DNA from 2 places in the Streptomyces sp. NPDC096176 genome. Region 2 is predicted to be linked to the other one. Evidence: riboswitches for the same ligand, from Rfam matches in the RefSeq annotation. Region 2 holds a riboswitch; the other holds the start of a gene.
The links. A riboswitch is a leader RNA that binds a small molecule or an ion and turns the genes downstream of it on or off. The one in region 2 is predicted to bind glycine.

Region 1: another riboswitch for glycine. It lies ahead of gcvP (aminomethyl-transferring glycine dehydrogenase); the one in region 2 lies ahead of gcvT (glycine cleavage system aminomethyltransferase GcvT).

The regions. Positions count from the first base shown of each region.
Region 1 is NZ_JBIWFV010000023.1:29,131-35,176, reverse strand. It holds gene ACIQ7Q_RS34180 (MerR family transcriptional regulator) at 1-85, shown strand, start outside; gene ACIQ7Q_RS34175 (DNA polymerase IV) at 135-1,622, shown strand; gene ACIQ7Q_RS34170 (PRC-barrel domain-containing protein) at 1,532-1,915, opposite strand; glycine riboswitch at 2,030-2,125, shown strand; gene gcvP (aminomethyl-transferring glycine dehydrogenase) at 2,306-5,191, shown strand; gene ACIQ7Q_RS34160 (DUF5999 family protein) at 5,336-5,542, opposite strand; gene ACIQ7Q_RS34155 (hypothetical protein) at 5,839-6,046, opposite strand, start outside.
Region 2 is NZ_JBIWFV010000001.1:995,715-1,001,760, reverse strand. It holds gene ACIQ7Q_RS04730 (enhanced serine sensitivity protein SseB C-terminal domain-containing protein) at 1-505, opposite strand, end outside; gene ACIQ7Q_RS04725 (enhanced serine sensitivity protein SseB) at 614-1,363, opposite strand; gene ACIQ7Q_RS04720 (AAA family ATPase) at 1,529-2,212, opposite strand; glycine riboswitch at 2,358-2,454, shown strand; gene gcvT (glycine cleavage system aminomethyltransferase GcvT) at 2,603-3,718, shown strand; gene gcvH (glycine cleavage system protein GcvH) at 3,797-4,171, shown strand; gene glyA (serine hydroxymethyltransferase) at 4,195-5,454, shown strand; gene ACIQ7Q_RS04700 (L-serine ammonia-lyase) at 5,602-6,046, shown strand, end outside.

The DNA.
Region 1 (6,046 bases), on a different contig from region 2:
CGAGCGGATCGACACGGGGGAGACCCTGGTCGGTCACAACCCCGCGGACGAGCTGGCGAGACGCAGACGCGACCGGGCCGTCTGAGCGTGCCCGGCGCTCCCCGTTGTCAGTGGTGTGGGGGAGCATCGAAGGTGTGAGAACCGCCCCGACGATCCTGCATCTGGACATGGATGCTTTCTTCGCCGCCGCCGAGCAGGCGGCGAAGCCGTCGCTGCGCGGCAAGCCGGTGGTCGTCGGTGGGCTCGGTCCGCGCGGTGTGGTGGCCACCGCCTCCTATGAGGCCCGGCGTTTCGGGGTGCACTCGGCCATGCCGATGGCGCAGGCGCGACGCCTCGCGCCGAACGCGGCCTACCTCGTCCCGCGCTTCTCCCTCTACCGCTCCGTGAGCGAGCAGGTCATGGAGCTCCTGGGCCGCCTGTCGCCCCTCATCGAGCCGTTGAGCCTCGACGAGGCGTTCGTCGATCTCGAGGCCGGGGAGGCCGCGGACGACGCGTCGACCGCGCGTGCGGCGGGAGAGCGGCTGCGCGCCGACATACGAGCGGTCACGGGCCTGACGGGTTCCGTGGGGCTGGCCGGTTCGAAGATGATTGCCAAGATCGCCTCCGAGCAGGCCAAGCCGGACGGGCTGGTCCTCATCGAGCCGGGGACCGAGCGCGAGCTGCTGGGGCCGATGCCCGTGCGCATCCTGCCGGGTGTGGGGCCCGCCACCGGTGAGCATCTGCGGCGGGCCGGCATGACGACAGTCGCGGATCTCGCCGAGGCGGGCGAGGACGAGCTCGTACGGCTGCTGGGCAGGGCGCACGGTGCGTCGCTGTTCCGGATGGCGCTGGGGCACGACGACCGCCCGGTGGTCGCCGAGCGGGACGCGAAGTCGGTGTCGGTCGAGGACACCTTCGACGTGGACCTCCACGACCGGGTGCGGGTGCGCACCGAGGTGGACCGGCTCGCCGATCGGTGCGTGGAGCGGCTGAGGGCGAGCGGGCACTCGGGCCGGACCATCGTGCTCAAGGTCCGCCGGTACGACTTCTCGACGCTGACACGGTCGGAAACGCTGCGGGGGCCGACCGACGACGCGGCGGTCGTGCGGGAGGCTGCGGGGCGGCTGCTGGAGGCAGTGGACACCACGGGCGGGGTGCGGCTGCTCGGGGTGGGCGTGACGGGACTCGCGGACTACACCCAGGAGGACCTGTTCGCGCAGGCCGCGGCGGAGGAGTCCGCGGCCGTCCGGCCCGAGGCGGCGTCCGGAGCCGAGGCGGCATCGGCTCCGGACGGCACGGCGGCGGAGCTCTCGGGGCCCGGCCCGGATCGTGCCGAGCCGGTCGAGCGGCGCTGGGCCGCAGGCCAGGACGTACGCCATGCGCGGCACGGGCACGGCTGGGTGCAGGGCAGCGGGGTGGGGAGGGTCACCGTGCGCTTCGAGGAACCATGGTCGCCGCCCGGCCGGGTCCGCACGTTCCTTGTGGACGACGAGGAGCTGGAGCCCGCGGATCCGCTGCCGCTGATCGCGCCGGCGGACGAGGGCCGGGCGGGTCAGTCTTCCTGCCCGGCGACGCGGCCGAAGGAGCGGTCACCGGAGGCGGGAGCGGGAGTCGGGGGCGGGCCGGAGATGTCGAGCCCGTAGTGGTGGTAGAGCTGGAGCTCCTGTTCGGGGGAGAGATGGCGGCCCACGCCGAAGTCCGGGGCGTCCTTGATCAGCGAGCGTTCGTAAGGGACCCGCAGCGTGTTGTCGACGACCTCGCTCGGTTCGAGGGGGACGAAGGCGTCCCTGCTGAAGAGGCCTGTCCGCAGGGCCGCCCACTCAGGCATTCCGGTGGCGTCGTCCAGGTACACCTCGTCGACGGTCCCGATCTTGGTGCCGTTGCGGTCGAACGCCTTGCGGCCTATCAGGCTGCGCGGATCGATGTCGGTCTGCACGGTCCCTCCAACTGGTCGCGCCTGCTCTCTCATGACTACAGAAAGGCACATTTCGAGTGTCGGCCACTCGAGCGATCGTTCCCAAGCGGCGCTGGTACCCTGGCAAACGGCTGCTGACCCTGTGCGGGAGAGTTCTCCGGTGAAGACCGGAGGCGCCGAAGGAGCAAATCCTCCCCGGAATCTCTCAGGCACCTGTACCGCACGGACGAGGTCACTCTGGAAAGCAGGGCGGGCGTCGGACGGCATCCGCTCTCACCGACGGTGAAAGCCGGGAGGTCGTTTCGCGACGCCCGGTGAAGCTCTCAGGTTGAGATGACAGAGGGGGAGGCCGTCCGGGCATCCGCGCCGTGATGCCCCTCGCAGGTCGCGAAGACCAGGAGGCCTCCCACCATGACCGCCAACCGCATTCCGCTCTCCCAGCTGGAGCGTGGCACCCCCTTCGAGCGGCGTCACATCGGGCCTGACGCAGGTGCCCAGGCCAAGATGCTCGCCCACGTCGGGTACGGCTCGCTCGACGACCTCACCGCCGCCGCCGTGCCGGACGTGATCAAGAGCGCGGAGGCCCTCGACCTCCCGGACGCCCGCACCGAGGCCGACGTTCTCGCGGAGCTGCGCTCCCTGGCAGACGGCAACCAGGTGCTGGCCCCCATGATCGGCCTCGGCTACTACGGCACCTTCACCCCGCCGGTCATCCTGCGGAACGTCATGGAGAACCCGGCCTGGTACACGGCGTACACGCCCTACCAGCCCGAGATCTCGCAGGGTCGGCTCGAGGCGCTGCTGAACTTCCAGACCGTCGTCGCGGACCTGACCGGCCTGCCCACCTCGGGCGCCTCGCTCCTCGACGAAGGCACGGCCGCCGCGGAGGCCATGGCGCTGGCCCGCCGGGTCGGCAAGGTCAAGAACGGCGTCTTCCTGATCGACGCCGACACCATGCCGCAGACCATCGCCGTGATCGAGACCCGCGCCGAGCCGACCGGCGTCGAGGTCGTCACCGCCGACCTGAGCGACGGCATCCCCGCCGAGATCGCGGAGCGCGGCGTCTTCGGCATGCTGCTGCAGTACCCGGGCGCCTCCGGTGCCGTGCGCGACCTGAAGCCCGTGATCGAGCAGGCGCACGAGCTCGGCGCGATCGTCACCGTCGCCGCCGATCTGCTCGCCCTCACCCTGCTCACTTCGCCCGGCGAGCTCGGCGCGGACATCGCCGTGGGCACGACGCAGCGCTTCGGCGTTCCGATGGGCTTTGGCGGACCGCACGCCGGCTACATGGCGGTGCGCGACAAGTTCGCACGGAGCCTGCCCGGCCGACTGGTCGGCGTTTCCGTCGACGCCGACGGCAACAGGGCCTACCGCCTGGCGCTGCAGACCCGTGAGCAGCACATCCGCCGTGAGAAGGCCACCAGCAACATCTGCACCGCGCAGGTGCTGCTCGCCGTCATGGCGGGGATGTACGCCGTCTACCACGGTCCGGAGGGGCTGCGGGCGATCGCCCGGCGCACCCACCGTTACGCCGCGATCGTCGCCGAGGGCCTGCGCGCCGGCGGTGTCGACATCGTGCACGCCTCGTACTTCGACACCCTGACCGCCCACGTGCCCGGCAAGGCCGCCGATGTCGTGGCCGCCGCCCGCGAGGGCGGGGTCAACCTGCACCTCGTCGACGCCGACCACGTCTCCCTCGCCTGTGACGAGACCACCGGCCGGGAGCAGCTGACGGCCGTCTGGTCCGCCTTCGGGGTCGACGGCGACGTCGAAGCTCTGGACGCCGTCGGCGCGGACGCCTTGCCCGCCGCCCTGCTGCGCCAGGACGAGTACCTCACCCACCCGGTCTTCCACGAGCACCGCTCGGAGACCGCGATGCTGCGCTACCTGCGCAGGCTCGCCGACCGCGACTACGCGCTGGATCGCGGCATGATCCCGCTCGGCTCCTGCACCATGAAGCTGAACGCGACGACCGAGATGGAGCCGGTGACCTGGCCCGAGTTCGGCCAGATCCACCCCTTCGCGCCGGTCGAGCAGGCGCAGGGCTATCTGACCCTCATCCGTGAGCTGGAGGAGCGCCTCGCCGAGGTCACGGGCTACGACAACGTCTCCATCCAGCCCAACGCCGGATCGCAGGGGGAGTTCGCCGGTCTGCTGGCCGTCCGCGCCTACCACCGCGCCAACGGCGACGACCAGCGCACCATCTGCCTGATCCCGTCCTCCGCGCACGGCACGAACGCCGCCAGCGCCGTGATGGCCGGCATGAAGGTCGTCGTGGTCAAGACCGCCGACGACGGCGAGATCGACGTCGAGGACCTGCGCGCCAGGATCGAGCAGTACCGCGACGAGCTCGCCGTGCTGATGATCACCTACCCGTCGACGCACGGTGTCTTCGAGGAGCACGTCGCCGACATCTGCGCCCAGGTGCACGACGCCGGCGGTCAGGTGTACGTCGACGGCGCCAACCTCAACGCGCTGGTGGGTCTCGCGAAGCCGGGCCGGTTCGGGGGCGACGTCTCGCACCTGAACCTGCACAAGACCTTCTGCATTCCGCACGGCGGCGGTGGCCCGGGGGTCGGCCCGGTCGGTGTGCGCGCGCACCTGGCCCCGTACCTGCCCAACCACCCGCTGCAGCCGACGGCAGGCCCCGAGACCGGCGTCGGCCCGATCTCCGCGGCCCCGTGGGGTTCCGCGGGCATCCTGCCGATCTCCTGGGCGTATGTACGCCTGATGGGCGGCGAGGGTCTCAAGCGTGCCACTCAGGTCGCGGTCCTCGCGGCCAATTACATCGCCAAGCGCCTCGAGCCCCACTACCCGGTGCTCTACACCGGCCCGGCGGGTCTCGTCGCCCACGAGTGCATCGTCGACCTGCGCCCGCTGTCGAAGGCGACCGGTGTCAGCGTCGACGACATCGCCAAGCGGCTCATCGACTACGGCTTCCACGCGCCGACGATGTCCTTCCCGGTGGCCGGCACGCTGATGATCGAGCCCACCGAGAGCGAGGACCTGACCGAGCTCGACCGCTTCTGCGACACGATGATCGCGATCCGTTCCGAGATCGAGAAGGTCGCGTCGGGCGAGTGGCCTGCCGACGACAACCCGCTGTGCAACGCCCCGCACACTGCGGCCGCGCTCGGTGGCGAGTGGGACCACGCCTACAGCCGTGCGGAGGCGGTCTTCCCGGCCGGCGTGAGCGCCTCCGACAAGTACTGGCCGCCGGTGCGCCGTATCGACGGTGCGTTCGGCGACCGCAACCTCGTCTGCTCCTGCCCGCCTCTGGACGAGTACGACAACTGACGCGGGCCGAGGGGCGTATGCGTCGGGGCCGGTGCGGAGAGCTTCTCCGGGCCGGCCCCTCGTCGTACGTGTTCGGACGGTTCTGGCGTCTTTCGTTTGGAGCAGGCCGGATCGGCGAGCCCGGCAAGATCCAATCGAGAAGCCCTAGGCGGCCGTCATCACCTGGCCTGCCTCACGCGGTCGGCGCGGGGCGATGATCCGGCCGTCGGGCAGCAGTTCGCCGGTGTCCTCGAAGAGGAGCACGCCGTTGCACAGCAGGCTCCAGCCCTGTTCCGGATGGTGCGCCACGAGGCGTGCGGCCTCACGGTCGGCGGAGTCGGATGTGGGACAGGTCGGCTGGTGCTGGCACATGGATGGGTTCTTTCGCTGCGATGTGAGTGTCCTGCGGCTCGATGAGGTGTTCATGGCCGCCCCCCGTATCTCTCGGTCCGATCCCAGTGTTCCCCCACGGGCGTCGATCCGCAGGGATTTCGCGGCAGCTCTTCCTACTGATTGATGACGTATCACCCGGGCGGGCGGTTCAGTTGAACCGGCTGTCCTTTCGGGTGGTTCGCAGTGGCCCGGGCGGGCTAGTCACAACGGGCCATGCCGGGAGCAGCAGTACGCCCTGCGACCTCACAGTCGCAGGGCGTGCCTGGGTGTCCTCGTCAGGCGGCGGGCGAGTCGAGCAGTGGCGTCGGAGTCAGTCGCAGCGTCAGGACGGGCAGCAGATCGGCGACCTGGCGCGGGCGGTGCGCGGCGATGCCCGGCGGTGCCGGAGCCAGTGGGACCAGGACGTCGGACGGCTGAGGGGTGCCGGTCGCGGCGTCGGCCTGCGGATCGCCGTGCAGCCAGAGGGTGAGCATGTAGAGCTCG
Region 2 (6,046 bases):
GCAGGGAGCGGATGGCGGAGGTGCGGTGGGCGTTCTGGGTGAGCAGGGCGTAGAACTGCGGGATCTCGATCGCCGGGTCGGACAGCCGCAGCGGGCCCGCGGGCATCCGGTCCAGGCCCGTGGCGATACGGCGCAGATCGAGCCAGGGAATGCCTACGCCGCCGCCGGGCGCATGCGGGTTGAGCCAGATTCCCCAGCGGTCCGGGTAGAGCGCGCGGGCGATGTCGCGGCCGGTGACGATCTCGTGCGCACGGTTCCAGCCGGAGACGGCGAGCTCCTGCGCGGAGGTGACGCACGGCGCGTAACAGACGCCGTCGACCTCCATGTTCCCGTACTGGGCATCGGGCGAACCGGGCTGCCCGTGCCACAGCAGCATCCAGATCCGGCCGCCCGCGGGGTCGGCAAGGGCGTGCAGCAGCGCCTCGTACGCGTCGTAGCGGCCGGGAGTCACCTGGCGCAGCATGTGCTCGACCTGCCCGGCCGCCGCGGTGCCTGACGCACTCACCCTGGTTCCGCCCCTCGTTTTGGAGTCCCGCCGTCTGTCACGGCCCCTGGTCGAGCCGTTCAGGCCATCAAACCAGGTTAATCGGGAGACCCGGCAATGACTTGACCACTACGCGTGCTGCCGTTGATAGAAGGGCCGCACCCGCTCGAGCATCCAGTCGCCGACGGGGTCCTGGGCGACGTCGAGGAGCACGAGGTTGACCGGCCACGGCAGATGGACCCGGCCGAGAGCCCGGCCCAAGGCGTCCATGGGGGCGTTGCGGTCGGCGCCCTCCCAGGAGGAGACCTGGACACCGATGAACAGCGTCGGCTCGTCGCCCTCGATGGAGGCGAGCGCGCGGCGGGCGGTCAGTACGACACCGGCTGCCTCGAACTCACCGGCGGCAGCGGCGAGGAAGTCGACCGGCTCCTCCTTCCAGTCCGGCTCGAACAACCGCACACGGCCGCCGGAGGCGGGCCCGTCGAGCGGTGTCCGCCCGGCTCGGCACAGCTCCGCGACGGCCAAGGGAGGCAGGGGCACACCGACGGCGCCGCCCGGGTTCACGGCGATGCCGAGCTGTGGAGGCAGACCGCGGGCGAACTCGCGGGCGGGCGCGACGGTGAACGACATGTGGGCGCCGACGCACTGGAGGAACTGCTGCTCGGAGCTGAAGACGGGCACGTATGCGGCGCCGTCGACGTCCATGGTGGGCAGATCGAGGTTCGGGCTGTCCGGGGTACCGCCGTTGGGCAGCGGAACCCATATCGGGCTGCGGCCGAGCACCTCAATGAGGCGGCCTCCGGCGGCGGGGTTGCCGAGGGAGGCGGCCAGCACCTCTTCGAGCTCGTTGCCGGGCCAGCCGGTGTGGGGTGTCTCCATGGGGGTCGTCCTTCGTGCGGGGCGGTGCGCCGGCCCCGACCTTAGCGCCGGGGACGGATCGACTGCGGCCGCGGGGGCGCCGGGCCTCGGGCGCCGGGGCGAGCCCCGTTCCCCCACCCCCGCGCCCGAGGTCTCCCCCTGTGCGGACTATGCGAACTGTGCGGACTATGCGAAGCCCAGCCGCCTCAGCGACCCCGCCGATTCCCGGTCCAGCAGAACCGCCGACGCGCAGCCTCCCGGCAGTCGGCCGGACTCCGCCTCCGTGACCAGGTGGCTCACCGCCCGGCGGTGGCGGGCGAAGGCGTAGCCCGAGACGCCGCGGCCGCGCTCGCGCTGGCCCGCCCTGGCGACCTGGGGCGTGACGTCCAGGAGCACCAGGTGCAGGGACGCCCCCCGCCGTCGCGTCTCGCGGGCGAGCCAGCGGCGGACCCACGCCTGCGTGCCGCAGTCGTGGACGACAACACTTTCACCCGAACGCAGGGCACGCCGGAGCCCGGCGTAGTGGGCCAGACGGACGAGGGGGCGATAGACGGCGTACGGCAGCAGGCGGGGCATCCGGGCGTCCCACCGGTCGCGGGTGTCCTGCGAGTCGATGCCCCGTTCGCGCACGGCGCGGCGCATCAGCGTGGACTTGCCGCTGCCGGGGAGGCCGGAGACGACCACCACGTCGCCCGCGGCGAAGACAAGGCTGTGCGGGCTGCTGCCCGAGCGCTGCCTGAGGTCGCGCAGGACGGGCTGGGCGGGCCGGACGCGCGCGGGCGCCCCGGTCCGGGCTGGAACTGCGGGCAGCCCCGGCTGGGCGGACACCCCCGCGGTCGTGGCGTATGCACCGGTCGGCTGCAACGTCATGCCATCCCCCTTCGGGTCATCCCACACCCTTGCCCATGAAGTGTAAAGAACTGGTAATACGGCTCAAGTGATTTCAGGGCGGCCTCACGCTCCACTCTTCCCCGATGCGTGCAATGATGTGCGCGCCAACTGCATACCGGCCGCTTGAATCCGCGCGGGAGAGTCCCTGCCACATCCGTGGCGGGCGCCGAAGGAGCAAGTTCCTCCCTTGAATCTCTCAGGCCCCGTACCGCGTGTGATGAGGCAGATCTGAAAAGCGAGCCGCATTCGAGCGGCTCCACCCAAGGTGCAAGTCACGACTACCCGTACGCGGAGTCGGGGCGAACCTCTCAGGTTCCGATGACAGATGGGGAGGATTGTCCTCGCAGCCATGCCCTGGGAGCCACACCTATGAGCAACGCCCCCCGTCTGACCGCACTCGACGCCCTGCACAGGTCGCTGGGCGCGACCATGACCGATTTTGCCGGCTGGGACATGCCGCTGCGGTACGGCAGCGAGCGGGACGAGCACATCGCCGTCCGCACCAAGGCCGGCCTCTTCGACCTCTCCCACATGGGTGAGATCACCGTGACCGGCCCGCAGGCCGCGGACCTGCTGAACTACGCGCTGGTCGGCAACATCGGCACCGTCGGCGTCGGCCGCGCCCGCTACACGATGATCTGCCAGGAAGACGGCGGCATCGTCGACGACCTGATCGTGTACCGGCTCCAGGAGCAGGAGTACATGGTCGTCGCCAACGCCGGCAACGCCCAGATCGTGCTGGACGCGCTGACCGGGCGCGCGGCAGGCTTCGACGCGACCGTCCGTGACGACCGTGACGCGTACGCGCTGATCGCCGTCCAGGGCCCGGAGTCCCCCGGCATCCTGAAGTCGCTCACCGACGCCGACCTGGACGGCCTGAAGTACTACGCGGGCCTGCCCGGCACGGTGGCGGGCGTCCCGGCGCTGATCGCCCGTACCGGCTACACAGGCGAGGACGGCTTCGAGCTGTTCGTCGAGCCGCAGCACGCGGAGAAGCTCTGGCAGGCGCTGACCGACGCGGGCGCACCGGCCGGTCTGATCCCGTGCGGCCTGTCCTGCCGTGACACGCTGCGCCTGGAGGCGGGGATGCCGCTGTACGGGCACGAGCTGACCACCGCGCTCACCCCGTTCGACGCGGGACTCGGGCGGGTCGTGAAGTTCGAGAAGGACGGCGACTTCGTGGGCCGCGAGGCGCTCACCGCCGCCGCGGAGCGGGCCGAGACCGCCCCGCCGCGCAAGCTCGTCGGCCTGATCGCCGAGGGCCGCCGCATCCCCCGCGCGGGGATGGCCGTGGTCGCGGGCGGGGAAGTGATCGGCGAGGTCACCTCCGGTGCCCCGAGCCCGACCCTGGGCAAGCCGATCGCCATGGCGTACGTGGACGCCGCTCAGGCCGCCCCGGGCACGCCGGGTGTCGGTGTCGACATCCGCGGTACCCACGAGCCGTACGAGGTCGTGGCTCTGCCGTTCTACAAGCGCCAGAAGTGATCTTCCGGTGTCGGACGTGATCGTCCGCACCCCCTCCCCGTTCACCAGCACTCCCCCGCGTACAGGAGAATTCAGGTCATGAGCAACCCCCAGCAGCTGCGCTACAGCAAGGAGCACGAGTGGCTGTCGGCCGCCGAGGACGGCGTGTCGACGGTCGGCATCACGGAGCACGCGGCCAACGCGCTCGGCGACGTGGTGTACGTCCAGCTCCCCGAGGTCGGTGACACGGTGACCGCGGGCGAGACCTGCGGCGAGCTGGAGTCCACCAAGTCGGTCAGCGACCTCTACTCCCCCGTCAGCGGTGAGGTCATCGAGGCCAACGAAGACGTCGTCAACGACCCGTCGCTGGTGAACTCCGCCCCGTTCGAGGGCGGTTGGCTGTTCAAGGTGCGTGTCAGCGAGGAGCCGAAGGACCTGCTCTCCGCGGACGAGTACACCGAATTCGCCGGCTGACCCACGACCTTAGGGACCGAGTGATGTCGCTTCTCAACACCCCTCTTCACGAGCTGGACCCGGACGTCGCCGCCGCTGTCGACGCCGAGCTCCACCGGCAGCAGTCCACCCTCGAGATGATCGCCTCGGAGAACTTCGCTCCGGTCGCGGTCATGGAGGCCCAGGGCTCCGTCCTGACCAACAAGTACGCCGAGGGCTACCCGGGCCGCCGCTACTACGGCGGCTGCGAGCACGTCGACGTGGTCGAGCAGATCGCGATCGACCGGATCAAGGCGCTGTTCGGCGCCGAGCACGCCAACGTGCAGCCCCACTCGGGTGCGCAGGCGAACGCGGCCGCGATGTTCGCGCTGCTCAAGCCGGGCGACACGATCATGGGCCTGAACCTGGCCCACGGCGGTCACCTGACCCACGGCATGAAGATCAACTTCTCCGGCAAGCTCTACAACGTGGTCGCCTACCACGTCGACGACGCCACCGGTCAGGTCGACATGGCCGAGGTCGAGCGGCTGGCCAAGGAGTCCAAGCCGAAGCTGATCGTCGCCGGCTGGTCCGCCTACCCGCGTCAGCTGGACTTCGCCGCCTTCCGCCGGATCGCGGACGAGGTCGGCGCCTACCTGATGGTCGACATGGCGCACTTCGCGGGCCTGGTCGCCGCGGGCCTGCACCCCAACCCGGTGCCGCACGCCCACGTCGTGACGACCACCACGCACAAGACCCTCGGCGGACCGCGTGGCGGTGTGATCCTCTCGACGCAGGAGCTCGCCAAGAAGATCAACTCCGCGGTCTTCCCCGGCCAGCAGGGCGGCCCGCTCGAGCACGTGATCGCCGCCAAGGCGGTCTCCTTCAAGGTCGCGGCCTCCGAGGAGTTCAAGGAGCGTCAGCAGCGCACCCTGAACGGCGCCCGCATCCTCGCCGAGCGCCTGGTCCAGGCGGACGTCACCGAGCACGGCGTGTCGGTCCTGTCCGGTGGCACCGACGTGCACCTGGTCCTGGTCGACCTGCGCAACAGCGAGCTCGACGGCCAGCAGGCGGAGGACCGCCTCCACGAGGTCGGGATCACCGTCAACCGCAACGCGATCCCGAACGACCCCCGGCCCCCGATGGTCACCTCCGGCCTGCGGATCGGCACGCCGGCCCTGGCCACCCGCGGCTTCCAGGACGACGACTTCCGCGAGGTCGCCGACATCATCGCCGAGGCGCTCAAGCCGTCCTACGACGTCACCGCGCTGCGCGCCCGGGTCACCGCCCTGGCCGAGAAGCACCCGCTCTACCCCGGTCTGTGACGGATCTCCCGTAACAGACCGGACCAAAACAAAAGGGGCACCGCGCACACTGGACAGTGCGTGCGGTGCCCCGCACCACGTACCGCCCTGTGTTCTCTGCACCACCCCGGCAGACAACGGCGTCTACCAACCCTGAGGAGTACCCCCGTGGCCATTTCGGTCTTCGACCTGTTCTCGATCGGCATCGGCCCCTCCAGCTCCCACACGGTGGGCCCGATGCGCGCCGCCCGCATGTTCGCCCGGCGGCTCAAGAACGAAGGCCTGCTCGCCCACACCACGGCGATACGGGCGGAGCTCTTCGGCTCCCTGGGTGCCACCGGCCACGGCCACGGCACCCCCAAGGCCGTCCTGCTCGGCCTGGAGGGCAACTCTCCGCGCACGGTCGACGTCGAGACGGCGGACGAGCAGGTCGAACGGATCAGGACCGGCCGCCGCATCAACCTGCTCGGCATGCACGAGATCGACTTCTCCTTCGACGACGACCTGGTCCTGCACCGCCGCAAGGCCCTGCCGTACCACGCCAACGGCATGACGGTGCTCGCCCGCGACGCCGAGGGCACGACCCTGCTGGAGAAGACGTACTACTCGGTCG